DNA from 2 places in the Glutamicibacter sp. GQ173 genome. Region 2 is predicted to be linked to the other one. Evidence: predicted binding sites of a transcription regulator. Region 2 holds the regulator's gene; the other holds the start of a gene.
What was found. Region 2 encodes HrcA, which represses chaperone genes, less so after heat shock. Its sites were predicted from a motif close to TTNGCACTCGNNNNNNNCGAGTGCNAA; they were not measured.
Positions count from the first base shown of each region.

Region 1 (18,152 bases), on a different contig from region 2:
TTACGCTACGGCAGCTGGACGCGAACGGTGGGAATCGGCTGCGCGAACCAACTTGGGTCGAGAGCTGGAACATCTGCAGAGCTGGATGCCCTAGCCCGTATTCGCCGCGTTAACTGCTGATGGCCTGGTACCCGAAGGTACCAGGCCATCAGCGCAGGTGATGCACTAGATCAGCATGGAGGGCTTAGAAGCCGCCCATTCCGCCCATGCCGCCCATGTCATCGCCACCGGCTGGGGCAGCGCCAGCAGGAGCTGGCTTCTCTGCAACAACAGCTTCGGTGGTCAAGAACAGGCCAGCGATCGAAGCTGCGTTCTGCAGTGCCGAACGGGTCACCTTCACTGGGTCATTCACGCCAGCTTCCAGCAGGTCAACGTACTGACCGGTGGCAGCGTTCAGGCCGTGGCCAGCAGGCAGGCCCTTGACCTTGTCGGCGACAACGCCTGGCTCCATGCCAGCGTTCAGTGCGATCTGCTTCAGTGGAGCTTCGATGCCAACGCGAACGATGTTCGCGCCGGTTGCTTCGTCGCCTTCCAGCTCAAGCTTTGCGAATGCAGCAGCGCCAGCCTGGATCAGTGCAACGCCACCACCGGCGACGATGCCTTCTTCAACGGCTGCCTTGGCGTTGCGCACGGCATCTTCGATGCGGTGCTTGCGCTCTTTGAGCTCCACCTCGGTAGCAGCGCCGGCCTTCAGCACAGCGACACCGCCAGAGAGCTTTGCGTGGCGCTCCTGCAGCTTCTCGCGGTCGTAGTCCGAGTCGGTATTCTTGATCTCGGCTGCGATCTGGGCCTTGCGGCCGTCGATCGCGTCGGCTTCGCCGCCGCCTTCAACGATGGTGGTCTCGTCCTTGGTGATAACGACCTTGCGGGCGGTACCCAGAACTTCGAGGCCAACGTTGTCCAGGGACAGGCCGATTTCCTCGGAAACAACCTGGCCACCGGTCAGGATGGCGATGTCGGTCAGCATGGCCTTGCGGCGGTCGCCGAAGCCCGGAGCCTTGACGGCAACGGACTTGAACAGGCCACGGATCTTGTTCAGGATCAGGGTGGCCAGGGCTTCGCCCTCGACGTCTTCGGCGATGATCAGCAGCGACTTGTTCGACTGCATGACCTTCTCCAGCAAGGTAACCATGTCCTTGACCGAGGAGATCTTCGAGTTGACGATCAGGATGTATGGGTCTTCCAGGACGGTTTCCTGGCGCTCTGCGTCGGTGACGAAGTAAGCGGAGATGTAGCCCTTGTCGAAGCGCATGCCCTCGGCCAGCTCCAGCTCCAGGCCGAAGGTGTTGGACTCTTCAACGGTGATAACGCCCTGCTCGCCGACCTTGTCGAGAGCTTCAGCGATCAGGCCACCGATTTCCTTGTCGCCAGCGGAGATCGAAGCGGTAGCAGCGATCTGCTCCTTGGATTCGATCTTCTTCGCTGCGGCGAACAGTTCTGCGGTGACGGCTTCTACAGCCTTGTCGATACCGCGGCGCAGTGCGATCGGGTCGGCACCTGCAGCAACGTTGCGCAGGCCTTCCTTGACCAGTGCCTGTGCGAGCACGGTAGCGGTGGTGGTACCGTCGCCAGCGACGTCGTCAGTCTTCTTGGCAACTTCCTTGACCAGCTCGGCGCCGATCTTCTCGTAAGGATCTTCGAGGTCGATCTCCTTAGCGATGGACACGCCGTCGTTGGTGATAGTAGGAGCGCCCCACTTCTTCTCCAGAACAACGTTGCGGCCGCGTGGGCCCAAGGTCACCTTTACCGCGTCAGCAAGGGTGTTCAGTCCGCGCTCGAGTCCGCGGCGTGCTTCCTCGTCAAATGCAATCATCTTGGCCATAGTGGCTTTCGGTCCTTTCGGGACGATTTTGCGAAAATGCAACCGACAGACAGCGCCCGCGACGGACGAGTGGACCGGTGCGGCATCGGGCCGGCAACCGTTTCAGCTCTCGCTATCTGAGGTATTTTCCACGCTCCGTCCGCCGTGGCGCTAACTGGTGCGTTCACGTTCCGCAGGGAACGCAAAAACCGACCGGCGTTAGCAGTCGCAGCGTAAGAGTGCTAATACAAATATTGGCACTCTCGCATGGCGAGTGCAAGCCGGTCGGCTCTGAGCGAAGGGAATTATGAACGAATTATTCGTTCAGCCCCAGCGGGTCATCGGTGCCCAGCACGATGGTGACCCGATCGGGAATGTTATTGGTCTGCAAAACTTCGTCAATATTAAGGACTTCAGCAGCTTTTTCCGCGGTGGTGCGGTAGGCCTCTGACATGTAGTACACAGCGGAAACATCCGCCGGCTTGCTCCAGTTATCGGCGACGATGTTGGTGAACCCGGCTTCTGCCATGGCCTCTTCGCCAGCACCCGCGACGCCTGCAACATTTGCGCCGTTGTACACGCCGATCTTCTGGCCAAAGAGCACGTCTGCTTCATCGATGGTGCTGGATGGCGATGCGGATTCGCTGGGTGAAGCCTCCTGCGAACTATCGGCAGACTCCCCGCCGTCTTGGGACTGCAAGCTCTCATCGCTCGAAGGGCCCGCGAGGCTGTCTTTGAGCTGGGGGCCAAAGATGAAGGATGCTACACCGATGACCAGGACGATCACGGCCGTCAGCACTACCCACAGCAATTTGCCACCGGTTGACTTTGAGGCCGCGGACTGCGCCCATCCGTGCGCATGGTGTGAACCGACACGGGTGTTGAACTCCGGAACGCGATCAAATTCGTCACGCGGGTAGTTGGTCATTCTTGTCCTTGCTCGAGGTCTGACTGGTCACGGCAGGCTGGGTTATCGTCCCGAGCCGACCTTACCGCCCACACGACGTTTTGTTGAACGTGTTCTGCGCAGTCGCTTAACCAGCATCGGGTCGTAGGCCATCGCCGCATCCGTCTCAATCAGCTGGTTCAGCAGCTGATAGTAATTGGTTGGAGACATGGAGAACTGCTTGGTAATCGCTTGTTCCTTGGCTCCGGCATACTTCCACCACAATTTTTCCAAGCTCAGGATCTGTTGCGAACGTTCGTCGAGTTCCGAGTCTGGGTTCATCACAAAATCCACCAACAACTCTTTCTCAGCCATCCGTTCTCACCTCTGTCCTCGGCTCAGTTTTTGCGCATTTCATTCATGCATGTACTCCACCACTGGTAGACATACCACCGACATTCTAACCAATCTCTTTAGCTATCGCCGTGTGGCCTGGCACAGGCACGCCAGAAAAACGGAACAATAGCGTCTATGGATGAAATGCAAGAACCCCTGTTCGAGGCTCCTGGGCCACCGCCGGCACCCGTGTATGAACCAGCAGAATTCCCGTTCTTCCACGGCGCGCAATCCATGGCCGACCACGGATTTATTGCTCAAGATTGGGTTCCAGCGCTCAGCAAGCAAGATGAAAATCTTCGCCAGCTTGCCCTCGAATTAACCGAACGTTCATCACAAGGCGAAACATTGCTCCCCGATCCCGAGGTGATGTTCCGCGCACTATCTTTGCCTTTAGCTGAGGTCAAGGTCCTGATCATCGGCCAAGACCCCTACCCGACACCGGGGCATCCCAACGGTTTGGCCTTTGCGGCCAACAAGCATGTCCGCCCATTGCCACGCTCGTTGAATAACATCTACAAGGAGCTCGAAGCCGACTTGGGGATCACCCCAGCGTCGCATCCTGATCTGAGTGCCTGGCAGCAACGCGGGGTACTGCTGCTCAACCAGGTGCTTTCGGTCACCGCAGGCCAGGCCGGTTCACATCAAAAGATCGGGTGGGAACCAATCATCGCGGCCCTGCTGTCCGCTCTGAACGAGCGTTCCGCGCCCCCGGTCGCCATTCTCTGGGGCAATCATGCACAGAAGTTCTCGCCTGCCCTGGGGAATCTGCCGCAATTGCGCAGCGCCCATCCATCGCCGCTCTCGGCTTCGAGGGGCTTTTTCGGCTCAAAACCCTTTTCAGAAGCCAATCGGCTCCTGTCCGCACAGGGACAAGAGCCGATTGACTGGACTTTGCCGCTCGCCTAGCGGCGGCGGATGCGTCGCCGTTCGCGCCGGGCGTTAGAAGTGAGCGGGCGGCAAAGGGTTTCACCGAAGACGACTCCTCCGGCGATGGAGAGCATGATGGCCATCGCGTTAAACATCTCGACGAGACCTGTAGCCATGTCATCGACGTTGATCACGATGCCGTACATCGCCCGGAAGATCATGAGGCCTGGAAGCAGGAACATGACCGCCGGTGCTGCCAGAACTAGCTGCGGCGTGCGCAATTTGTCTGACGCGAAGCGAGCCGCAAAACCGACGACCGTGGCGACAAGTGCTGGAACCGCACGGTCGCCCAGGCCCATGTTCTCGGCGAGCAGCTGCACGAGGTAGCCGCCCACCGCAATGCCAGCGGTAGGCAGCAGCAAGCGGAGCGCACTTTGCTCCGTAATGGCACCGGCCACAATGGCGACAGCAACCAGCACGACCAAGAGCCATGCGGGGTACTCGGTAGTCACGATCTGGTGTACATCGACTTCCCCGCCGCCGAGCACATCGGAGACCACCAATGCCGCGGCAATGCCGCTCAAGATCGCGCCGTAGGTCAGGCTGGCGGAGAACAAGCGCCCCACCGCAGTCACCGGGAAACCGTTGATCGCATCTTGCAGCGCCGAGACAAACCGCCCCGAAGGCAGCAAGAGCAGGATACCGCCGGAAACCACCAGCGCCGGATCCAACGGGGCATGCAACTGATGCCCAATCAATGCGATGCCGGTGATGACCATCGTCGATGCGGCAATAGTGAAGAATTCGGGGACCCGCCAGCGCGAGCCGTATCGGCCAATCTGGGTGACTAGGCTGGAGGAGAACATGGCCACCAGCGCGCCGGCCCATGAGCCGCCAATGAAAAGCACAAATGCCGCTGCGAACAGGGCACGCCCGCAAGCGACAATCCACCGGGGAAAGGGCTTTGGCCGGCGCGTAATTTCTTTCAGGCGCTTGGCCGAAGCGCTGCGCGACACGCCGCCCGCGATGATGTCCGAGACCAGCTCATGCACCAGGACGAGCCCTGCGTAGTTGGAGGTATAGGAACGGACCACGCGCAATACCGAATAGCTTTCGGCATCAGGCGGGCTGTAGTTCAAGTGCAAGGACTGGTTGGTAATGTCCACGTCCAAATGGCTCAAACCCAGCGCTGCGGTCACCGCGATGATGCTGGTTTCCACTTCCAACGCGCCAGCGCCATAGCGGATCAGGGTCTCCCCCAAGTCCAAGGCGAATTCCATGGTGCGACGCGATGAAGCGTCCTGCTGGTCGTTGACCTTGGGATTGGCGTAAGGGGTTCCCTGCAGACGCTCGACAATGTTCAGCGCCTGGGTTGGCGGGGTGTCCGAGATCCACATTTTTGCCAGCAGCCGGCGCGCCACCGGGTTGGCGCGCGTTGGCATCAGGGTGATGCCTTCATCGGTGGTGTGGACCTGGCCGGTGCGCCACTCGATATCCGAGGCGTCGGCAGCGGCCACGTTGGCGCTGACTGCCGTGTTCAGCGGGAGCTCAGAAGCAGTGGGCGGCTCTTCTAGCGGTACTTCCGGATGAAAGCCCATGTTGATTTCACTGGTGGAAATACGAGGTAGTGCACCGGCCGATGGCGCTGGATCTTCGCCGATCTGTGGTGGCACAGCACCATGCTCTTCGTCAGATCGATGCGCCACTAATTTTGCCCCCTCAGCCAATGCTTTCCCATGCAATTTACGATACAACCCATGGGCAATAAGTTCGCGTGAACGTGCGTAAGTCACTAGGTAGCGCCGAACACATTTCCCGGCAATTCCTGCCTGCGGAATATCGCCGGCTCGATTGTGGTTGCAAGTATTTGAACTTAGATGCTTTTGCATACATATCGGAGGTCATTGATGAGCAGCAAACTTCTCTTGCCGGAGATCGGCGCCGAAACCTTTGGCGACATCAGCGAGGACGCTCAGGGCGATCCTCTGACCCATGCGCAGGTGATTCGCAACGTCATCGCCCAGGGCCAGGCGGCCGAAGCAGCGAATCTGGACTTCTTTGGCGTCGGCGAACACCATCGCGATGATTATGCCGTATCCGCCCCGGAGATCGTGTTGGCTGCATTGGCCAGCACCACCAAGCAGATCAAGTTGGGCACCGCCGTGACGGTCCTTTCCAGCGATGATCCGGTCAGGGTGTACCAGCGCTTTGCAACCCTCGACGCCATTTCCCAGGGGCGCACCGAAATCGTGGCCGGGCGCGGATCTTTTATTGAATCTTTCCCGTTGTTCGGCTTCGAGCTTGATGACTATGAAGAGCTCTACGAGGAGAAGCTGGATCTCTTGGCCAGATTGCGCCATGGAAATCCGGTGGTCTGGCACGGGAAGCACCGCTCCGCACTGCGCAACCAGCAGGTTTATCCCCTGCTGGAGAACCAGCCGCTGACCACTTGGGTGGGCGTCGGTGGCAGCCCGCAGTCTGTTGTTCGCGCCGCGCGCCACGGGCTTCCGCTGTTCCTGGCCATCATCGGGGGCCAGCCCTCGGGCTTTGAAGGACTGGTGCATTTGTACCAACGTTCCCTCAAGGAATTCGGGCACGATGAACAACCGGTGGCCGCGCACTTCCACGGGTTGGTGGCCGGCAGCGACGAGGAAGCGCTGGAAACCCTCTGGCCTCATTACCAGCGGACCATGAACCGGCTGGGCGCCGAGCGCGGATGGCCGCCAGCGAGCAAGATGCGATTGCAGGCCGCCATGGGGCCGGAGGGGGCAATGATGGCCGGCAGCGCGCAAACCGTAGCCTCGAAGCTCGCCTCGGCCACCAGGAAACTCGGGCTATCCCGCGCTGACATCAAGTACTCAGCCGGATCATTGCCGCATGAGGCCATGATGAACAGCATTAGGCTGCTGGGCGAAGAAGTGAAGCCCCGCGTCCACGAATTGCTCGGGGCCTAGAGCCCGCTTTGCATGGCGAAGCTCCATGAACGCAAAAATGCCACCATCTCTGGTGGCATTTTTTCGTGGATCTTACTGGACTCGAACCAGCGACCTTTCGCGTGTGAGGCGAACGCTCTAACCAACTGAGCTAAAGATCCATACTTGCGCTTTGACCGCAGGGCCAAGCACCTAAATGATCTTAGCTGGTGATAACTCGCGCACCAAATCGGCAGCCGGCTTCAAGCGGCAGGCCGCACCGCGGCAGACGCGCTCAGACCCAAGCGCACGGTGATCTTTCAGCCTCCGGATATGCCACATGATCAGCCCGGAAAAACCGCGTCAAATAGTTTATTTTCATGTCACCTAAAAGTAGCTGTTTCCACTTGTCAAAACGGGACTTTAGACTCCATAATTTTTCTAGCTCATCGAGCTCAAACTGGACCCTACAAGGAAGTTGCCGGAAGCCGCCGGCATCGGTCCCCTCAAGGCCAACGAAACCGCACGGCAGGTCAGACCTGGTCGCGCAAAAGCCTCATTTTTCGTTCGTTCTTTTTCTCTAGGACCGTACCCAGTGTTTGAAAACTTGAACTTTTCCTTGTCACCGCTCTGCGTTCTGCCAGAGCAGCGTGAAGAATTGGCACAGCTCTACCCTGTCATCGACCAGCGCTGGCACCAGAAATTCGACCGGCTCAGCCTGCTGGTCACGGTGCGCGACCGTGGCACGCTCGTGGCTGCCGGGTTGGTTCACGACTCGATCGTCGCACCCACCGACTCGATGAACGCCGTGGAGCTGGGCTGCATGGCTGTGCGCCCCGAGTACCGCCGGTTGGGCATCCGCCAGCATGTGACCTCATTGCGCCTGGAGCACGCAGTGCGCTCGGGCAAAACGCCCATCATCGTGATCGATGCGCAAAATCCTGCTTCCTGGGCCTTTTACGAACGCTCCGAGCTGTGGGACCGCGAACGCAGCTTCGAACAGGATGGCCGGCTGAAGTTCATCTACCGTGCTACCCAGGCCGCGTGGGAGTGGGTGGAGAACTTGCCGCAGGCCTCGGAAGACTGCGTGGAGATCATCGCGCCGCCAGCCGCGATTCCTGCGCCATGTTTTGCCGCGGCTGGAACAATCGGGCCATCATTGGGCATTCAGCTGCCCTGCGGCGACCAGATGCCGGCACTTGGAATGATCTAGGGCCTAGAAGAGGGCGTCCTGCTGCTCGTCGGCCCATTCATGACCGGGCAGCGGCGCCACTTCACCGGCTCGGCGAGCGCGGGCCGCTTCGTGGAGGTCGATGGGGGTGACTTTAAGGACGGTGTCGACCATGGCATTAAGGAACTGCGCCGTGGCGATGTCCTGGGGCACCGGAGGGTGCACGCACCTGACTTCCGGGTTATCCGAGTCGTCGTCCCAGTCGACCAGCAGCAGGCCGGTCGCGGTATAGCCAAACCCATCGCCGAAGTCCCGCAGCTTGCGGATCATGTCCACGGTGCGGCGGAAGGCCGCCGGTTCCGATTCAAGGATGGTGGCGCGTTGCACGAAGAAGAACCCGACCGCTGCCAGCGGATACCGCGCGCGAAGATTCGCTGCGTCTCCATAGGCTTCTTCATAGCGGTTGGCGAGGTTCTTGCCGAACGATGACGTCATGGCCTTGGTGCTCAGCAGCAGCTCGGGGCCGGTGGACCAATGGGTCATCACCACATCGGTCTGTTTCATGTAGGCGCGGCCCAGGATCCTCGCATCGGTGCTCCCCGCCTTTCCGGCCATGATCGACTCGTGGACCTCGTCGGCCAATCGCTCGGGCAATCGGCGCAACAGGTCCAAGATGTCGCTGGAGAGCACCCGCGGCGCCTCGGGCCGCGGCCAGACAAGGTCTGCGTCAAATCCGGCACGACGCAGTTCGTGGGCCAGCCAGGCGTCCACGCCTTGGGCAAAGCGCCCGGATCGGGTGACGGCCTTATTGCGCACCGGAATGCTCAACAGCCGTTCCAGCACGGAATAGGACGGGTTGAATTCTTCGGTGACCGCGCCGTTGCTCAGCCACGGCGAGTCTTTGGCCGCTGACATCAAAGTGGTATCAAATTCCGCAAAGGCCAGGGTTTTCTCAACCACAGGATTAGCCACGTTTATCCCTTCACCGCTTTGCTTCGCGCCTTGCGGCGATCGAGCATGTTCCTGCGTGCTGCGCGCAGGGTTTCCACCGCTGCCTGATCCAGCTCGAGCATTTGTTCCAGAACGATCCGGTCTACCGCTTCGGTGGCTTCTTGCTTATGCCCGGCCGCCAGCATTTCGCGCACCTGCGGCTTGATGGCGTGCAGTTCCTGTGCAAAGCGCTGCACCATGGCGATGGAAGGCACCGGAAGCACATCGGCCTCGCGCGGTTCAAGCTTGAGGATCCCGCCGCCATAGGATCGCCCGACCATTTCGGCGCCCAGCATGGTCAGCGTGTTCAGCGAGGCCAAGGGCAATAGGCCGCGGCCCAGCTCGCGCACGTCCGCGCCGAGGTAAACGCCGTGGATCGAGTTGATGTGGTGCACGCCGGCTTCGTTAGCTGTAAGCCTCGGCGTATCAGCGTTCATATAGGTCATGAACAGATCCGGCACCGAAAGCACCGGCACCCGCCACCACGGCGAGCGCACCTTGCACTTGTAGGCCTGGTCCACGTTGGACAGCTCGCCGCTGGCCACAAGATGTTCTCCCGCGGCGCTCGGTTCGCCCGAGGGCCTGAACAGATAGGCCGCTGCTCCGTGATCCCGCAGCTGTTCCCACCCGGCCTGGTCAAGCTCCAGTCCGCGAAGGTGCCTGGAGCCAGGCGGTGAAATGCGAATCAGGTCCGCTTCTGGCAATCCGAGCTCATGGATCTCATCGCTGCTGAAGGTGAACCACTTGTTATTGCCGGTGACCGCGCCGAGCGAGGTTTCGCCCCAGGACTTGAGTGGGGCGAAATGGCCCTGGGCGCTGGCGGCGGCGAGAATGCCCTGGGCTTCGAGCCCGACCAGCGAACCGGTCCAGCGATCCGCGGCACGCTGCGGTTCGTGGCGGGTGCCGGATCCCAACTGGGCCAGGTCCTGGGTATTGCGGAATTGATGCAGCTGGAAATGGCCGCTGGGGCCCTGCTGGTAGCCCTCGGCCAGCAGCAGCACCACCTCTTCCTGGGCGTCGGCAAAGAGCCGTTCTTCAAAGACTGCCAGGTGGACGGTGGCAAAGCGCTCGAGCAGCATCGCCCGCACCACGCCGGCGTAGTTGACGAACATCAGTTCCGCGGGCAGCACCAGGGCCATCCGCCCGCCCGGAGCCAGGAAGCTGGTCGCGTGAACCACGAAGGCCGCCCAGATGCTGGCCAGCTCGTTCAGTTCCACCCCGGCTGCTTTGGCCGCCAGCCGCGAACGCTGGCGATCCGCTCCCCGGTGCAGCTGGTAGCGCACATAGGGAGGGTTGCCGATCACCACGTCCATGTCCGCGGTGCCGTCGATATCAAAAAAGTTCGCTTGTTCAATCCGCGCGTTGATTCCCTGGGCGGCCAGTCGCTTGCGGGCCTGGGCCACGGTGGGCTCGTGCAATTCGTAGCCCAGCAGCTGCACACCGCCCTGTCGCTCCCCCAGCTCGCGATGCACGGCTTCAAGGAATTGAGCGTCACCGCACGAGGGTTCCAGGACGCTCGCGGCCTGGCCATCAAGGGCCCATTGCGCCATGAAGGCGGCGACGGGTTCCGGGGTGAAATAGGCTCCGCGCGCATGACGGGCAGCAGCCTGCTCTTTTTGTTCTTTACTCAACACGCATCGATCTTTCCATGGCGGCCAGACAGTTTGGCTGGACGCGGATGACCGCGCCTGGGGCGGCAACTTATCCATTGTACGCGGGGTGCCGGCCCGGGCTTGGGCCTTAGTGGGCGGCCTCGACCTTGCCCTTGTTCCGCAGCTTTTGAATCCCCAGGACGATCACCGTAATGATCGCGCCCATGATGAATCCGGCCACGCAGGAGAATGCGGTGTTGACGCACCATCCCAGCACCGCGCCTGCTGAACCGGTTGCGTGATGCACCAGCTCTTCGACATGGTGCACAAAGCCGTACGGGGCGTGCCAGCCAAGTTCGTCCATGCCCACCAGCAACAGGTGGCCACCGACCCACAGCATCGCAACCACGCCGACCTTGCTGAGCACGGACATGATGATCGGCATGGCTTTGACCAGGCCGCGGCCAATTTTTTGCGATAGCTTGCGCGGCTTCGCGGCCATGTGCAGGCCGATATCGTCCATCTTCACGATCAGTGCCACCGCGCCGTAAACCACCACGGTCATCATGACGGCAACAACAACCAGGATCAGCGCACGGGTAAGGAACGGTTCGTGGGCTACCTCGTTGAGCGAAATCACCAGGATTTCCGCCGAGAGCACCAAGTCGGTGCGCACCGCTGAGTTGATGATGGACTTTTCATCACGCTCCTTGCCTGCTTCGCCGGCGCCGTGATGCTTGATCCATCCGAAGGCTTCAAGAAGTTTTTCCGCACCCTCGAAGACCAGGTAGGCGCCACCGAGCATCAGGATCGGGGTCAGCGCCCATGGGGCGAAGTAGGACAGCAGCAGGGCGACTGGCAGGATGAAGACCAGCTTGTTGCGGATGGAGCCCACCGCGATTTTCCAGATGATCGGCAGTTCCCTTTTGGGCGAAATGCCTTCCACGTACTGCGGCGTTACCGCAGCATCGTCGACCACCACGCCCATGGCCTTGGTGCTCGCCTTGGCGGCGCCCAGTGCTATGTCGTCAAGGGATGCCGCAGTCACTTTCACCAGGGCAGCTACGTCGTCCAAAAGTGCTACAAGGCCTCCGGCCATGGTCGGCTCCTCCAAATGGTGATGAACATCGGGCCGATCCGCCCTGGCTCAAGGATTGTGGTCTCGCTAGGAATTCTACCGGTGCGGTGCTCATCCGGTTTGCAGGCACGGCTTCAGCACCATGATGCTGGTGGCAGAAATGAAAGAAACCGCGTCATGGGAGATCATGAACACGGTTCTCATCTGGGCTACGTCCAGTGTGGAGCCCCCTACCGGATTCGAACCGGTGACCTTCAGTTTACAAGACAGACGCTCTGGCCAGCTGAGCTAAGGGGGCGTACCGGATAAGAATATCTGAAAACACCGCTGGTCTGCGAATCGGCAGGGGTTGCGGGCAAGACAAAGGGGAAGAAAACCACGGATGGCTTTCTTCCCCTTTGTCTTGGTGCGAGATCAATAAGAAATTTTACCGGATCGCGCCTCGTTGTCTAGGGCTAGGCTTTGGACTTACTTGTTTGCCTTGATCGCTTCTTCAACCTTGGTCGGGAAGTCATCGGTGCCCAAAACGAGTTCCTTGCCCTGGATGAAGATCGAAGGGGTTCCCTTCACGCCATCGTACTGGCCTGCGGTGGTCGCATACTGGACGAATGGGCGGAACTTGTCGCCTTCGATGCAGTCGCTGACGGATTCGCTGGCTCCATTGTCCACTGCCATCTGGGCCAGTTCAGCGTTCTTCATTTCGCCTTCTGGGTAGTGGCCCCACAGTGCCTTCACGAACTTCATGTAGGCAGCTGGGCTCTCATCGGCGACGCAAGCAAGAGCGTTGGCGCCACGCGAGGAGAAGTTGGTTGGCGAACCACCATCGAGGTACCCAACGTTGCGGTACTCGACGTTAACGTCGCCATTGGCCAGCCATTTTTCGATCTGGTCGCCGTAGGTGGCTTCGAAGTCGGCGCAGTGCACGCAATTGGCATCCACGTACATGGTGATGTTGATTGGCTCGCCCTTCTTGGCGACAATCAGGTCACGCGGCTCAGGAGCAGCCAGGGGCTCTTCGGGAGCGGTCAGCTTCGTAACGTCTACCTGGTCGGTAGTTTTCTCAGCAACCGAGTCAGCGGAAGTTACCATGATGCCGCCGGCAGCCGTCGCGCCCTGAGGAGTGGCACCGCTGTCTTCAATCTTCGCATTGTTGTTTCGGACGATCAGCGTAACTACCAGTGCGATAACAATAATGACGGCGACAAGAACGCCAAGCTTCACGAAAAGTGACTTGCGTTTTTGAGCGGCTTCTTGGCTGGCTCGTAGCTGGGCAGCTTTTTCGCGAGCGCTCGCGTTGCGCTGCGCCTTAGTTGGGCGCGGATTATTCGTAGACATAAATTTGGTGGTTCCTCAGTCAGCAGCGAACAGTCATCTGTGTCAAGCTTAGCCAACTCTTTGCGCAAATATCCCGGAAAACCCCAGATTGCCCACCCTTCACAGGACACGCATATCTTGTGCATACAGCGCCCAAAGCGAGACCCAGGCCTGTACTTGATCATTCAACCAAGTCATGAGCGCAAGGCATCCGATTCGGACCAGGGCCCGCTGTGACGCACCACTTAGCGTGCCGCACCTCACATGGCAAGAGAAAAAATTCAGTATGATTTCAATAGGAGCGGCTTTTCACCAAGGCCTTCCGCAAAGCGCAACAGAAAAAATCGAATACAAAGTCATTCACTCAGAACCGACGAATCCGCACCCCGCCGGTGCACAGTTTGATCAAACCAGGAGGTTTAAGTGGGTACCCCAGCACCAAGCCAAAATACCGAGCAATCTTACGATTTGGTAGTCGTAGCCAACAGGCTGCCCGTTGACCGGATCACGAATCCCGACGGGACACAAGGCTTCCGGCGTTCTCCCGGTGGCCTGGTGACTGCTCTGGCGCCGATCATGGCAGCTTCGGACGGTGCTTGGGTTGGATGGCATGGTGGTATTAACGAAGAATTGGAGAGCTTCGACAAGGATGACATCCATCTGGTCCCAGTGCCGCTGAGCGAAGACGATCTGGAGCTGTACTACGAAGGATTCTCGAACTCCACCTTGTGGCCGCTCTATCACGATGTGATCGTGCCCCCGGAATACCACCGCACATGGTGGGACCGCTACAAGAAGATCAATCAGCGATTTGCCGACGCGGTGCTGAAAATTGCCGCCCCGAATGCCACCGTATGGGTCCATGACTACCAGCTGCAGCTCGTGCCCCAGATGATCCGCTTGGCGCGGCCGGATCTGAAAATCGGCTTTTTCCTCCACATCCCGTTCCCGGCAGCCAGTCTCTTCTCGCAGCTGCCGTGGCGTACCCAGATCCTGCAAGGCCTGGCAGGCGCCGATCTTGTTGGTTTCCAGCGCGAAGCTGATGCCTCCAACTTCCTTCGCTGCCTGCGCCGCTTTACCGACTACTCCACCAAGGGCGACGTCGCCACTCCCCCTGCTGCCAATCAAATGCAGAATCTCTGCCGGGCCAAGGCCCACCCGATCTCCATTGATACCGAACAGATCGCAAAGCTCTCCCGCGACCCGCAGATCATTGCCCGCGCCGCGCAGATTCGCAATGAGCTGGGCAATCCAAAAACCGTGATTCTCGGTGTGGATCGCCTCGACTACACCAAGGGCATTCGCCACCGGCTCAAGGCCTACGGCGAGTTGCTTGCAGACGAGCAACTGCGCGCCGGCGATGTGTGCCTGATCCAGGTGGCCAGCCCGAGCCGTGAAAACGTCGATACGTACATGGAGCTGCGCGACCAGGTCGAACTGATGGTTGGGCAAATTACCGGACAGCACGACACCCTGAGCCACACCACCTTGCGCTATCTGCACCAGTCCTACCCGCTGCGCGAGATGATTTCCCTCTACCTGGCAGCCGATGTTTTGCTGGTGACCGCGCTGCGTGATGGCATGAACCTGGTCGCCAAGGAATTTGTCGCAGCACATCAGGATGGCCGTGGTGTACTGGTGCTTTCCGAATACACGGGCGCCGCTGACCAGCTGACCCAAGCCGTACTGGTGAACCCGCACGACATCGACGGCATGAAGGACAAGATCATCCAGGCCGTCAATATGAACGAGGCTGAGCAAGAGAAGCGGATGCGACGGATGAACCGGCATCTGAAGGTGAACACCGTGGCCCGCTGGTCTGAGGTATTCCTCGCGGAACTTGCTGAGATCAGCGCCGCTTCCTCGACAGATGCCATCGTCCGCTAGCCCGGCACCAGGATCCGCACACTCACGATGGGATACAAACGTGTCTGACCTCGACCCAGAACTGCACGCCGCGCTGAGCAGGTTTGCAGCTCATCAGAATATTCTTGTGGCTTTGGACTTTGACGGGACAATGTCGCCAATCGTCGACCGCCCCGAAGACGCCCGGCCTCTTCCGGAGTCGGCTGAGGTTTTTGAAACGCTCAGGCAACTGCCTGGCGTTTTTGCCGCTTTGGTTTCCGGCCGCAATTTAGCGTCCCTGGCGCAGGTTTATCCCGAGCCTCTGCCGGAAATCTGCATTGGCTCGCACGGTGCTGAGCGCCTGCTGCCAGATCCTTTCCAAGGGCAATGGATCGAAAAGCCGCTGAGCTGCGAACAGCAGAATCTGCTGGCTCGCATCACCAGGGAACTCGAGGCCGTGGCCGATTCCTACGAGGATGTCAGCCTGGAATACAAGCCTTCGGCGACCGTGCTGCATGTACGCCGTGCAGCACCCGCTGCCGCCGACGCCGCGCTCGGCGGGGCCAAGGCCGCTTTGAACGCTATGGGCGGTGCCAAGCTCCTCGAGGGCAAGGCGGTCCTTGAGGCCTCGGTGCATCAAGGAGACAAGGGCGAGAGCTTAACGTGGCTTAAAGATTTATTACAGGTTGATGCGGTGCTTTTCATCGGTGATGATGTCACCGACGAAAACGGATTTAAAGTATTGGAACCCAAGGATCTTGGGATAAAAGTAGGATCAGGGCCGACTTTGGCCACTCATCATATAGCTTCTCCGCAACAGTTGCCAGAGCTTTTGCAAATTCTGGTTTCCATGCGAGACTAAAGTGTCCTATTTCACTTTCACTATGGATCGTCGGGCACGTACCTGCCCGTGAAAGGATTGTCATCATGGCAACTGTGACCTTTGATAAGGCCACCCGTATCTACCCAGGCGCTCTCGTGCCTTCCGTGGATGCAATCGACCTGGAAATCCAAGACGGAGAATTCCTCGTGCTCGTGGGCCCGTCGGGTTGTGGCAAGTCCACCACCCTGCGCATGCTCGCAGGCTTGGAAGAGGTCGATTCCGGTCGCATCCTCATTGGCGACAAGGACGTGACCAACGTTCCGCCAAAGGATCGCGACATCGCAATGGTCTTCCAGAACTACGCGCTGTACCCTCATATGACCGTTGCCGAGAACATGGGCTTCGCGTTGAAGATTGCAGGCGTTGACAAGGAAGAGCGCAACCGCCGCGTTCTGGAAGCAGCCAAGCTGCTCGACTTGGAGCAGTACCTGAACCGCAAGCCGAAGGCTCTCTCCGGCGGCCAGCGCCAGCGTGTGGCCATGGGCCGCGCAATTGTCCGTTCGCCCCAGGTCTTCTTGATGGATGAGCCGCTGTCCAACTTGGACGCAAAGCTGCGTGTGCAGACTCGTACCCAGATCGCTTCGTTGACTCGCCGTCTTGGCGTCACCACCGTATACGTGACTCACGACCAGGTTGAGGCATTGACCATGGGCGATCGCGTTGCGGTGCTCAAGGATGGCGAACTGCAGCAGGTCGGTACTCCCCGCGAGCTCTATGACCGTCCGCGCAACGTCTTCGTTGCCGGCTTCATCGGCTCCCCGGCCATGAACCTGGTCAAGCTGGAATCTGCTCATGGGCAGGTGGCCTTCGGCTCTACCCTGATCCAGGCTCCGGGCGCCCAGGGTGGAACCACGCTGGGCTTCCGCCCGGAAGACATCGAGATCGTGGGTGCCGGCGAGGGCGTAGAGATCGTCGTTGACGTAGTCGAAGAACTCGGCGCCGACGCGTACATCTACGGTTCTGCTGAGCTTGCTGGCGAAACCCAGATGGTTGTGGTTCGCGTTGATGGCCGCACGCCACCTGCACGAGGCCAGAAGCTGAATATTGCTCCTCGCCTGCAGCACGTGCATCTGTTTGATACAGAGAGCGGCCTGCGGCTAAGCGAAGCCTAAACCACGCGAAGCCGAGGGCCAGAAGAGCTGTCTTTTCTGGCCCTCGGCTTTTTCGCATTAACGCGCCGGTTAAACATCGAAGGCCCCGAACTTTCGTTCGGGGCCTTCGGCAAATTATGCCCGGCGATGACCTACTCTCCCACACCCTCCCGAGTGCAGTACCATCGGCGCTGTGGGTCTTAGCTTCCGGGTTCGGTATGGGACCGGGCGTTTCCCCCACGCTATGATCGCCGTAACTCTATACCTCATGGCTGACCATGGGAAAACTACGGTGTCATCCGCGATTGCGACAACTCCATAACTATATCAGGCCTGCCGGCAGGGTGCCAATCCAGGGGCAAGTCCATAGGGTGTCCTTCGGCACACGCCGGCGCATGTTCACCACCCGTGTAGCGGCCTCCCGCTTTCGGCAAGCTGGCGGTTCCCCTCGGCATCCACGGTGCCCGACGGCTTTGCCCGGGCTAGAGGGCGCCTGGTAGGAGGCGCGAGTCCAGTTGCGCAGAAAGCTCTTCGGCCGCTGAGCACACCGCGGCACCGAGGGCCGCTACCGCCTGCTCGCCCATCCGGAAGCTCGGTCCTGCAATGCTCAGGGCCGCGATGATCCTGCCCTGCGCATTGCGCACGGGGGCACCGATCACCGTCGCGTCGGGGTCCTCGACGGCCACCATCACCACATAGCCCGGATCCGGGACCCGCCCCTCCAGGACTTCTCCGGTCACCGATCCGCCCATGGGAACCGTTCGCCCCTCCCAGCCATCGAATCCGACATACCGGATGGGCAGCGAGCTTTGCACCTCGCGCAAGAAGGTGCAGGTGTTGGCCGGGCTGGGCACTGCCAGATAGCTGGACTCCGAGGTCTGCTCCGTCAACAGGCCCATAATCGGCCCGGAAGCGTCGATCAGGTCCTCGACGCTGGTCTGGTCATTGACCACCCGGGACTGGACGAAACGCTGCCCGAGGGAATATTGCCCATCACTGGCCCGGGAGACGTAGCCCCAGTGCTCGAGAACGCGCAGCATCCGCGATGTGGTGCTGGTGGGCAGGTTGCTGGCACGGGCAATGTCGCTAAGGCCCAGCGGTCCGCGGTCGACGACGAGCGTCAATACCTCCAGGGCCCGATGCACTGTTTGCGGACCTCGCGGCGTTTGCTCCTGATGCCCCGGTTCGGCTGCTGATCGATCTGCCATATGTCTCATAATCTCCCGTAATCAACTGGCGTCTACTCGAAGTCTAACCAAGCCGGGCGCGAGAACTGCGACTTGCCTGCGCAAGGCTGGTGATCAGTTGCCGCGCAATCTGCAC
Region 1 is NZ_JCAXDT010000007.1:237,930-256,081, forward strand. Features, by position in the region: gene AC6CHO_RS12925 (DUF4031 domain-containing protein) at 1-94, shown strand, start outside; gene groL (chaperonin GroEL) at 185-1,822, opposite strand; gene AC6CHO_RS12935 (LytR C-terminal domain-containing protein) at 2,118-2,729, opposite strand; gene AC6CHO_RS12940 (DUF3263 domain-containing protein) at 2,772-3,062, opposite strand; gene AC6CHO_RS12945 (uracil-DNA glycosylase) at 3,219-3,992, shown strand; gene AC6CHO_RS12950 (threonine/serine exporter family protein) at 3,989-5,626, opposite strand; gene AC6CHO_RS12955 (Atu2307/SP_0267 family LLM class monooxygenase) at 5,861-6,907, shown strand; tRNA gene AC6CHO_RS12960 (tRNA-Val) at 6,974-7,047, opposite strand; gene AC6CHO_RS12965 (GNAT family N-acetyltransferase) at 7,461-8,078, shown strand; gene AC6CHO_RS12970 (hypothetical protein) at 8,082-9,008, opposite strand; gene AC6CHO_RS12975 (HsdM family class I SAM-dependent methyltransferase) at 9,011-10,660, opposite strand; gene AC6CHO_RS12980 (DUF808 domain-containing protein) at 10,767-11,717, opposite strand; tRNA gene AC6CHO_RS12985 (tRNA-Thr) at 11,918-11,994, opposite strand; gene AC6CHO_RS12990 (DsbA family protein) at 12,165-13,031, opposite strand; gene AC6CHO_RS12995 (alpha,alpha-trehalose-phosphate synthase (UDP-forming)) at 13,434-14,897, shown strand; gene otsB (trehalose-phosphatase) at 15,004-15,717, shown strand; gene AC6CHO_RS13005 (ABC transporter ATP-binding protein) at 15,783-16,850, shown strand; rRNA gene rrf (5S ribosomal RNA) at 16,969-17,085, opposite strand; gene AC6CHO_RS13015 (IclR family transcriptional regulator) at 17,312-18,037, opposite strand; gene AC6CHO_RS13020 (aromatic amino acid lyase) at 18,081-18,152, opposite strand, start outside.
Region 1: groL (chaperonin GroEL) is a predicted target of HrcA. The motif match lies at 2,056-2,082, and genes of this name have one in related genera.

Region 2 (9,077 bases):
TAATCCAACTACGTCTTTTAGTCAGCTAGTGAGGTCTGTTTAGGTGTCTCCATTGGCCCGCACCGCTCAGGTGCCTGCCGCGACCGATCCGTCGCTTATCCGTAACTTCTGCATCATCGCCCATATCGACCATGGCAAGTCGACCCTGGCCGACCGCATGCTGCAGTTGACCGGCGTTGTCTCGGCCCGCGACATGAAGGCCCAATATCTGGATCGCATGGATATTGAGCGCGAACGCGGCATCACCATTAAGTCCCAGGCGGTTCGCATGCCATGGGAGTCCGAAGATGGGACCGCCTACGCGCTGAACATGATCGACACCCCGGGTCACGTCGACTTCACCTACGAAGTGTCGCGTTCCCTGGCCGCTTGCGAAGGCGCCATCCTGCTGGTCGACGCTGCCCAGGGGATCGAGGCCCAGACCCTCGCAAACCTGTACCTCGCTATTGAGGGCGACTTGACCATCATCCCGGTGCTGAACAAGATTGACCTTCCCAACGCGCAGCCTGAAAAATACGCCGCCGAACTGGCCAACCTGATTGGCTGCGAGCCAGATGAGGTGCTCAAGGTTTCGGGCAAGACCGGCGAAGGCGTCGAGGCGCTGCTCGATGAGGTCATCAAGCAGCTTCCACCGCCTGTCGGCGATGCCAAAGCGCCAGCGCGCGCCATGATCTTCGACTCGGTGTACGACACCTACCGCGGTGTGGTGACCTATGTACGTGTCGTGGATGGCAAGCTGTCTCCTCGCGAGAAGATCCAAATGATGTCCACCGGCACCACCCACGAACTGCTGGAAATCGGCGTATCCTCGCCAAACCCGGAGCCCACCAAGGGCCTGGGCGTTGGCGAAGTGGGCTATCTGATCACCGGCGTCAAGGACGTCCGCCAGTCCAAGGTGGGCGATACCGTCACCAACTACCTGAAGCCTGCCAGCAAGTCATTGGGCGGCTACGAAGAAGCCAAGCCAATGGTGTTCTCGGGCCTGTACCCGATGGACGGCACCGATTACCCGGTACTGCGTGACGCGCTGGACAAGCTGCAGCTCAACGACGCCGCCCTGACCTACGAGCCGGAAACGTCTGTCGCCCTGGGCTTCGGCTTCCGCGTGGGCTTCTTGGGCCTATTGCACCTGGAAATCACCCGGCAGCGCCTGGAGTCCGAGTTCAACCTGGATTTGATTTCCACCGCGCCGAACGTGGTGTACGAAGTCATGGGCGAAGACAAGCAGATGATCACCGTGACCAACCCTTCGGAGTTCCCGGACGGAAAGATCCTGGAAGTGCACGAGCCGATGGTGGCCGCCACCATTCTTGCTCCGAGTGAATTCATCGGCGCGGTCATGGAATTGTGCCAGACCCGGCGCGGCACCATGCGAGGCATGGACTACCTTTCCGAGGACCGCGTGGAGATGCGCTACCACTTGCCGTTGGCTGAAATCGTGTTCGACTTCTTCGACCAGCTCAAGTCCAAGACCCGCGGCTACGCCTCGCTGGACTGGAAGGCCGATGGCGAGCAGGTTGCCGACCTGGTCAAGGTCGACATCTTGTTGCAGGGCGACCAGGTGGATGCGTTTTCCGCGATCACCCACCGGGACAAGGCCTACGCCTATGGCACCATGATGACCGGCAAGCTACGCGAATTGATTCCCCGCCAGCAGTTCGAGGTGCCGATCCAGGCTGCAATCGGTTCGCGCATCATTGCCCGCGAGAACATCCGCGCAATCCGCAAGGACGTTCTTGCCAAATGCTACGGCGGCGATATCAGCCGCAAGCGCAAGCTGCTGGAGAAGCAGAAGGAAGGCAAGAAGCGCATGAAGATGGTTGGCCGCGTGGAAGTTCCGCAGGAAGCCTTCATCGCAGCCCTGTCCACCGACGAGCCGAAAAAGAAGTAAATGCCATCAGTACTGCCTGACGGCGATCCGGCTCCGGCCGATGGTCTGCTCCCGGCCTCATGCGCGCATGAGGCCCAGGGGCGGACCATGTCCTTTTATGTCCATATTCCGTTCTGCACGGTGCGCTGCGGCTACTGCGATTTCAACACGTACACCGCCACCGAGCTGGGTTCGGGTTCGAGCCAGGCGACCTATGCTGCCACGGTGAACAAGGAAATCAGCTTTGCCCGCGAGGTGATGGACCGCTCGGGCCAGCCGCACCGGGAAATTGAAACCGTCTTCTTTGGCGGCGGCACTCCGACGCTATTGCCCGCCGGTGACTTGGTATCGGTGCTCGGTCAGATTCGCCGGGACTTCGGCCTGAAGCCGGGTGCGGAAATCACCACCGAGGCCAACCCCGATTCGGTGACCCGCGAGAGCTTGCAAGAACTGGCCGACGGCGGATTCACCCGTGTTTCCTTCGGGATGCAGTCTGCTGTGCCCCATGTGCTCAAGGTCCTAGAACGAACCCATGATCCCAAGCGGGTACCCCAGGCTGTGGCATGGGCTCGCGAAGCCGGCCTTGATGTCAGTGTCGATCTGATCTACGGCACTCCGGGGGAGAGCCTGGAAGATTGGCGCATGAGCATCGAAGCGGCGCTGAGCTACGAGCCGGACCATATTTCCGCCTATGCGCTGATCATCGAAGAGGGAACCAAGCTTGCTGCGCAAATCCGCCGTGGCGAGGTTCCCAATATCGACGATGACGACCATGCCGAGAAATACCAGATGGCTGATGAGATGTTCGCTGCCGCCGGTTTCTCTTGGTACGAAGTGAGCAATTGGGCCAAGACTCCAGCCAACGCTTGCCAGCACAATATTGCGTACTGGAAGGGCGGCGACTGGTGGGGTGCAGGACCTGGCGCGCATTCGCACGTCGGCGGCCTGCGCTGGTGGAATGTGAAGCATCCAGCTGCGTATCAGCAGCGCATTGACGCAGGGATCTCACCCGGACACGGCCGAGAGTACCCCGATGCCCAGGCTGTCCAGCTGGAGCGAACGATGCTGTTGACCCGCCTGAGTTCCGGCATGCAAATCAGTGAGCTCGATGCCACCGGGCGCACCAAGGTCGCGGGGCTGATTGCTGATGAACTGATTGATGCCAAGGCGGCTTTTGCTGGCACCTTGGTGTTAACGCAACGAGGCCGGCTGCTAGCCGACCTCGTGGTGCGAGAATTGCTCGATTTCTAGACCTGGGTAGAACTGCTACTTCATCAGGCGAAGATTGAACTTGTAGCGGTAGGGGCGTCCCTTGTTGGCCTGAATGGCGGCAAGGGCGCCCGATACTGTCATCGTGACCCACAGGGCCACGGCAAGCACGGAGAAGAGCCAGCCGATGCCGGGCAGGATCGTGCATACGTTCAGCGCGATCGCCAGGATCGTGAGCGGGAAAGTGAAGTTGAAGGCTTCCTTGGATTCCTGGGCGGTGAATGCGCCTCGGTCACGAAAAACCGCAAAAATAATGGCAGACGGAATGCAGCCGAGAATGGCGCCGAAGTGGGCCATGGTCGACCATTGCCGGTCCTCGGTTGGAGTCAGCGGCAACGCAGCGGTTCGCGATCCTTCGAAGCGCGAATTCTCCGATGACTGCGTCTGGCGTGAAGTCACTATTTTCCCTTGTCTTGCTGTGGCTGGTTTTCTTCTCCATCATAGCTGGCTCGGTTCACGCAGAGGCTGGTTTACCGGGCTAAAGTCCAGCTATTGGTCAATTGTTAGGAAACCGTAATCTTCGGTGGTCAGAAAATCGATCAATTCTTCTATTCTTCCCAAAAGCTGTGGTTCCAGCTGCCCATAATGCGAAACCGTGGACAGGATCCGCTGCCATCCGATACCGATATCCTCGGCAGTTTCGTGCGGCCAGCCAAAGGCGCGGAGCACACCGGTTTTCCAGTCGGTGCCCTTGGGGATGACAGGCCAGGCCTTGATTCCGAGCGTCGCGGGCTTGATCGCTTGCCAAACGTCGATATACGGGTGCCCGAGAATCAGGACGTTCTGTGCTGCGCCGGGGACCTTCATGGCCTCGGCGGCAATATGGGCCTCTTTGGTGCCGGCCACGAGGTGGTCAACGAGGATGCCAAGGCGGCGTTCCGGGGACGGGGCAAAATCGCGGATGGCTCCGGCCAAGTCGTCAACACCGTGCAGTGGTTCAACAACGATCCCCTCAACACGCAGGTCGTGGCCCCAAACCTTTTCCACGAGTTCCGCATCGTGCTTGCCTTCCACCCATATGCGGCTGGCACGTGCCTGACGGGCCTTCAATCCGGTGACCGCCCGGGAGCCGGATGCCGAGACCATGGTCTTGGGCTGCGCGGCCTTGGCTACCGGATCAACCATCTCGACGGGTTCGCCTTCGAGATAGAATCCGAAACCGGCCTGGAACGAGCGCGTCTTGCCATGGCGGTCCTCCAGCACGATGATGCGCATGCCGCCGGACTTCTCGGTACGCATGACTTCGCCAACCCAGCCTGAGGTGGCGTCTTCCAGAACCATGCCGCGTTCGATGGGTACCTGGCGGAGTTTTTTCTGTGCCGGGGCACTGAGATCTTGCGGTCCCCAGGAGTAATTAGCCACGTACTGCCTTTCGCTGTGATCGAATACGCTCGAAATCCAATGCTAGCAACCGCTGAACGTATTAGACTTGGCACTTGACAGGTTAGAGTGCCAAACCCTTCTGATAGGGATGCCAAGGAGGTGGCGTTGTGAGTGAGCTTCGGCGTTTGGATGTTTTGCGCGCCATCGTGGAAGACTACGTCCAGTCGCGTGAACCGGTTGGTTCCAAGGCGCTGCTCGATCGGCACAATCTTGGCGTCAGTGCGGCCACGATCCGAAATGACATGGCCTTGCTGGAAGAAGAGGGCCTGATCGCTGCCCCTCACACCTCATCGGGGCGTATTCCGACCGAAAAGGGCTACCGCCGTTTTGTCGATGAGATTGGCGAGCTCAAGCCGCTGTCCAGGGCCGAACGCGATGCCATCAACAAGATCCTGGATGACTCCACCGACCTGGATGAGATGCTTAAGAGCACTGTCCGGCTCTTGGCCAGACTGACCAATCAGGTGGCGATGATCCAAGTGCCGCACTACGACACCGCGTCGCTGAAGAACCTCGAACTGCTCAGCTTGGGCAGCTCCCAGGTGCTGATGGTCATGATTGCCTCCAACGGCACCGTTGACCAGCGCATGATGGCCGTTGCGCGCTTGTACTCAGATGCCGAATTGGCCGACCTGAAGCTGTGGCTGCTCAATAGTTTCGAGGGAGTCCAGCTCGCCGATCTGAGCGGCAAGCTGACCCGCGCCGGGCTGAACCCGCAGCAGCAATCCGAGCCATTGGTGGACAGCGTATTGCATGCCTTGGAAGAAATGGCCCAGGCAGCCAATACCCAGCGCATCATCATGTCTGGAACAGCCAACTTGGCCCGCGTGGAAGGCGACTTCCCGCTGACCATCACCCCGGTGCTCGAAGCCCTCGAAGAACAGGTCGTGCTGCTCAAGCTCTTCTCCGAGCTGGAGGCCGACTCGCGCGGCGTGGCGGTGGCCATCGGCACCGAGCATCACTACGGGCAGCTCTCGGAGGCCGCGGTGATTGCCACGACCTACGGTGCCGACGTGCGCAACAAGCTTGGCGTGCTCGGCCCGACCCGCATGAACTATCCAACATCGATGGCCTCGGTGCGGGCAGTAGCCCGCTACCTGTCAAAGATTTTGGCGCACTAGCTACGCTGGCGATACGCTTAGCATTTTTTGAATTTTGCATTTTTAGGAAAGGACACGGCGAATAACGTGAGCTCGCATTACGAGACCCTGGGCGTTGCCAAGGACGCGACCCCTCAGGAAATCAAGAGTGCCTACCGAAAGCTGGCACGCAAACTGCACCCGGATGTGAATCCAAGCGAGGACGCCGCAGAGCAGTTTAAGCTTGTGACCCGCGCTTACGAGGTTCTTTCCGACCAGACCAAGCGCTCGAACTACGATGCAACTGGCGATGAGAACGGCAACGGCCACCCAGGCTTTGGCGGCGGCGGCGGCCAGGGCTTCGGCGGGTTCGGCGACATCTTCGAGCAGTTCTTCGGCGGCGGCCAGGCCCAGGGCCCGTCATCCCGTACCCAGCCGGGCCGCGACGCGCTGATCACCATCACGATCGACTTGGAAGACGCAGTCAAGGGCACCGTCTACCCGCTGGAAATGGAAACCGCAGTCACCTGCAAGACCTGCAACGGCACGTGCACCCGTGAGGGCACCAGCCCGGTCACCTGCGATATCTGCCACGGCGCCGGACAAGTGCAGCGGCCGGTCCGCTCCTTCCTCGGCCAGATGATGACGGTGGAGACGTGTGCGGCCTGCCGAGGATTCGGCACGACCATTCCGGACCCCTGCTTGGAGTGCAACGGCGAAGGACGCGTGCGCGAGCATGTCTCGAAGTCGCTGAATGTTCCAGCAGGTGTCGATTCGGGCACCCGCATCCAGCTGCGCGGCCAGGGCGAAGCAGGCCCCGGCGGTGGACCGAATGGCAACCTGTTTGTCGAGGTCGACGTGCGCCGCCACAAGGTCTTCGAACGCGCGCAGACCGACCTGCACGCCAAGATGAGCCTCCCGATGACCGCAGCCGCACTGGGTTGCGAGCTCAAGCTGGAAACCTTCGACGGCGAACAGCCGATCAATGTGGAAGCCGGTGCGCAAGACGGCGACACCGTCACCTTGCCAGGTCTGGGCGTGCCACGCCTTCGTGGTGGCAAGCGCGGCGACATCATCGTGCATCTTCAGGTGGAGACCCCGACCAAGCTGGACGCTGCACAGCGCGATCTGCTCGAGCAGCTGGCCAAGCTGCGTGGCGAGGAAATGACCGCTGGACGCGTTGAGCATTCAGGCGGCATGTTCTCCCGGCTGCGCGACAAGCTGAACCAGCGCTGAGCATGAGCAACCACAGCTTCGTCATCGACACCGAACTGGCACGAAACTCAGTGCCGGGGGAAACCTTGGAGCTCTCCGGTCCTGAGGCCCATCACGCGGCGACAGTCAAACGAGTCGCAGCAGGTGAGTACCTGGACTTGCTCGACGGCCAGGGCCTTCGCCTTACTGTCGAAGTGCTGGGCACCGGCAAGGATCTGCTGCGCGCCAGGGTGCTCGAATGCATCCAGGAAACGGGCAGCGACCATCCGGTCACCTTGGTGCAGGCGCTGTCCAAGGGCGAACGTGATTTGCAAGCCGTCGAGTCAGCGGTGGAGCTTGGAGTGCTTGCCGTGCGCCCGTGGCAAGCTGACCGGTCGATCGTGCGCTGGAATGCTGCCAAGGCGGATAAGGCCCTGGCCAAATGGCGGGCCCAGGTCCGCTCAGCCCAGAAGCAATCGCGTCGCGCTTTCGAACCCGAGGTTTTGGCACCGGCTCATTCCAAGGAACTAGCGAAGGCTGTTGCTGAGGATGTCCAGGCTGGGGCACTGGTTCTGGTGCTGCACGAGCAGGCCACGCAACCGGTGGCAGCGCATGTCACTGGCTGGCTTGCCGGGGCGGAGCAGGGGCAGAAGGTTGTGATGATCGTCGGCCCCGAAGGGGGAATCTCCGATTCGGAGCTGAAGTCATTCACCGATGCTGGAGCGCATGCCGCCTTGTTGGGCCAGCACGTATTGCGGGCTTCCACTGCAGGACCGGCAGCGCTGGTATTGATCCGGCATTTGCTTGGAGAAATCTGACTAGTATGGCTATTCGCGGGCACCTTGTGAAAGGTTCCCGCGAATTTTTGGTTACTTGCGAAAAATAAAGCGGTTCGAGCGCCGGTTATTTAACCGTGAAGACCGAAGTCACTTCGCCGACTTTTGCATCCGATTCGGTTTCCATGCCCCAGAAAGTGAGCCTGTAGGAACCGGGGGAGAGCCGCTCGCTGATGCTGAACGCGCCATTTTTTTCAATTTTTCCGGGGATCACCTGCTTCTGCGCGGTGATCACCGTGAGTTTGCCGTCGGCGTCTTTTTTCTGCAGGGAGTAGAAAGTTCCAATATCAAATTTGGTCGTTCGTCCATTGATCCGCACTTTGCCTTCTGCCAGTACAGTTCCGTACTGCGGATCCACGATCCAGATCGGCGCCATGAACTTGGGGTTGCGCTCATAAACGTCTTTCAGCCGATACCCGTCAAAAACTTCAGCATTCGGCTGGCCATCAACAAGGATTTTTACCGTCGGAGCAGATTGGCCCACCAGAAGGCCGGAACTAGAGGCTGCAGCCGTTGCCGTGAAGACCAGCTGCTGGATCGAGCGTTCCGAGAGGCCTTCATCGAGATGTGCGCTGAAGACCTTGGCGGGCAAATCCAAGGTGATCACGTTGGTGCTGCTCATCGAGACGCCGATTTCGTCGGATGCGCCCAGATGCGTGTAGCGATGCGGTCCGGCAGGCTCTGCGGTCAGCAAGGTCCAGATGGCGTCGCCGACCGGTTCATTGTGGCGGTTATCCGGCAGATACTCGCGATACAAGAACACTCCGGTATCCGTATTTTCCAGCCAGTAGATCGGCAGCTTGGTTGCCATGCCGATCTGTTCACCAGCGTCGGTGGCACTAGGCAGGTTCAAGGACTCGGCGTTTGCGCTGTAAGGCATCTCAAAGGAGCTCTCGCGATTGCTTAGGCCGCAACCAGCGGCGATCACGAGGGCGGCAGCAATTCCGACAACGCCAATTCGGCGCGGAATTTTCTGCAAGAACCTTGACTGCACTACATACCAATCCGTGAAACTTTTTCGGTTTTGGGCTCGCAAAACATTTTGGAGCCGCTGTCATAGCTTGCCATACGAGTTGCCGCGATCTGCCCGAAATCGGCCCCACTTGCTAATCCGTAACCAAATCTATATCTTCGCGACCTGCTGGAAATAGATTCATTTAAGACTACTTTCAGGTTCTGCTCTTACGCTCAGGCCTGAATTTCCACCGGAAAACCCGATGACTGGATAGAATGGAACCAAGGATAAAGCAACACCACCATCAAGCTCACCAAAGGGGCACCAAGCACTGCATGCAGGTTGAACAGAATAAAACGCAAGCGGACTCGGAGTCCGCATCGCTCACCATTAGTTTTGATACAGCTGAACTCATGATTGCTACCTTGGGCCCGAATGATGAGCTCTTGCGAATCCTCTCCGGCGCCTACCCGCAGGTGAGTTTCCGGCCT
Region 2 is NZ_JCAXDT010000002.1:212,378-221,454, reverse strand. Features, by position in the region: gene lepA (translation elongation factor 4) at 44-1,891, shown strand; gene hemW (radical SAM family heme chaperone HemW) at 1,892-3,121, shown strand; gene AC6CHO_RS04955 (DUF4870 domain-containing protein) at 3,137-3,538, opposite strand; gene AC6CHO_RS04950 (DUF3097 domain-containing protein) at 3,629-4,501, opposite strand; gene hrcA (heat-inducible transcriptional repressor HrcA) at 4,630-5,643, shown strand; gene dnaJ (molecular chaperone DnaJ) at 5,710-6,837, shown strand; gene AC6CHO_RS04935 (16S rRNA (uracil(1498)-N(3))-methyltransferase) at 6,840-7,613, shown strand; gene AC6CHO_RS04930 (GerMN domain-containing protein) at 7,699-8,610, opposite strand; gene AC6CHO_RS04925 (PhoH family protein) at 8,922-9,077, shown strand, end outside.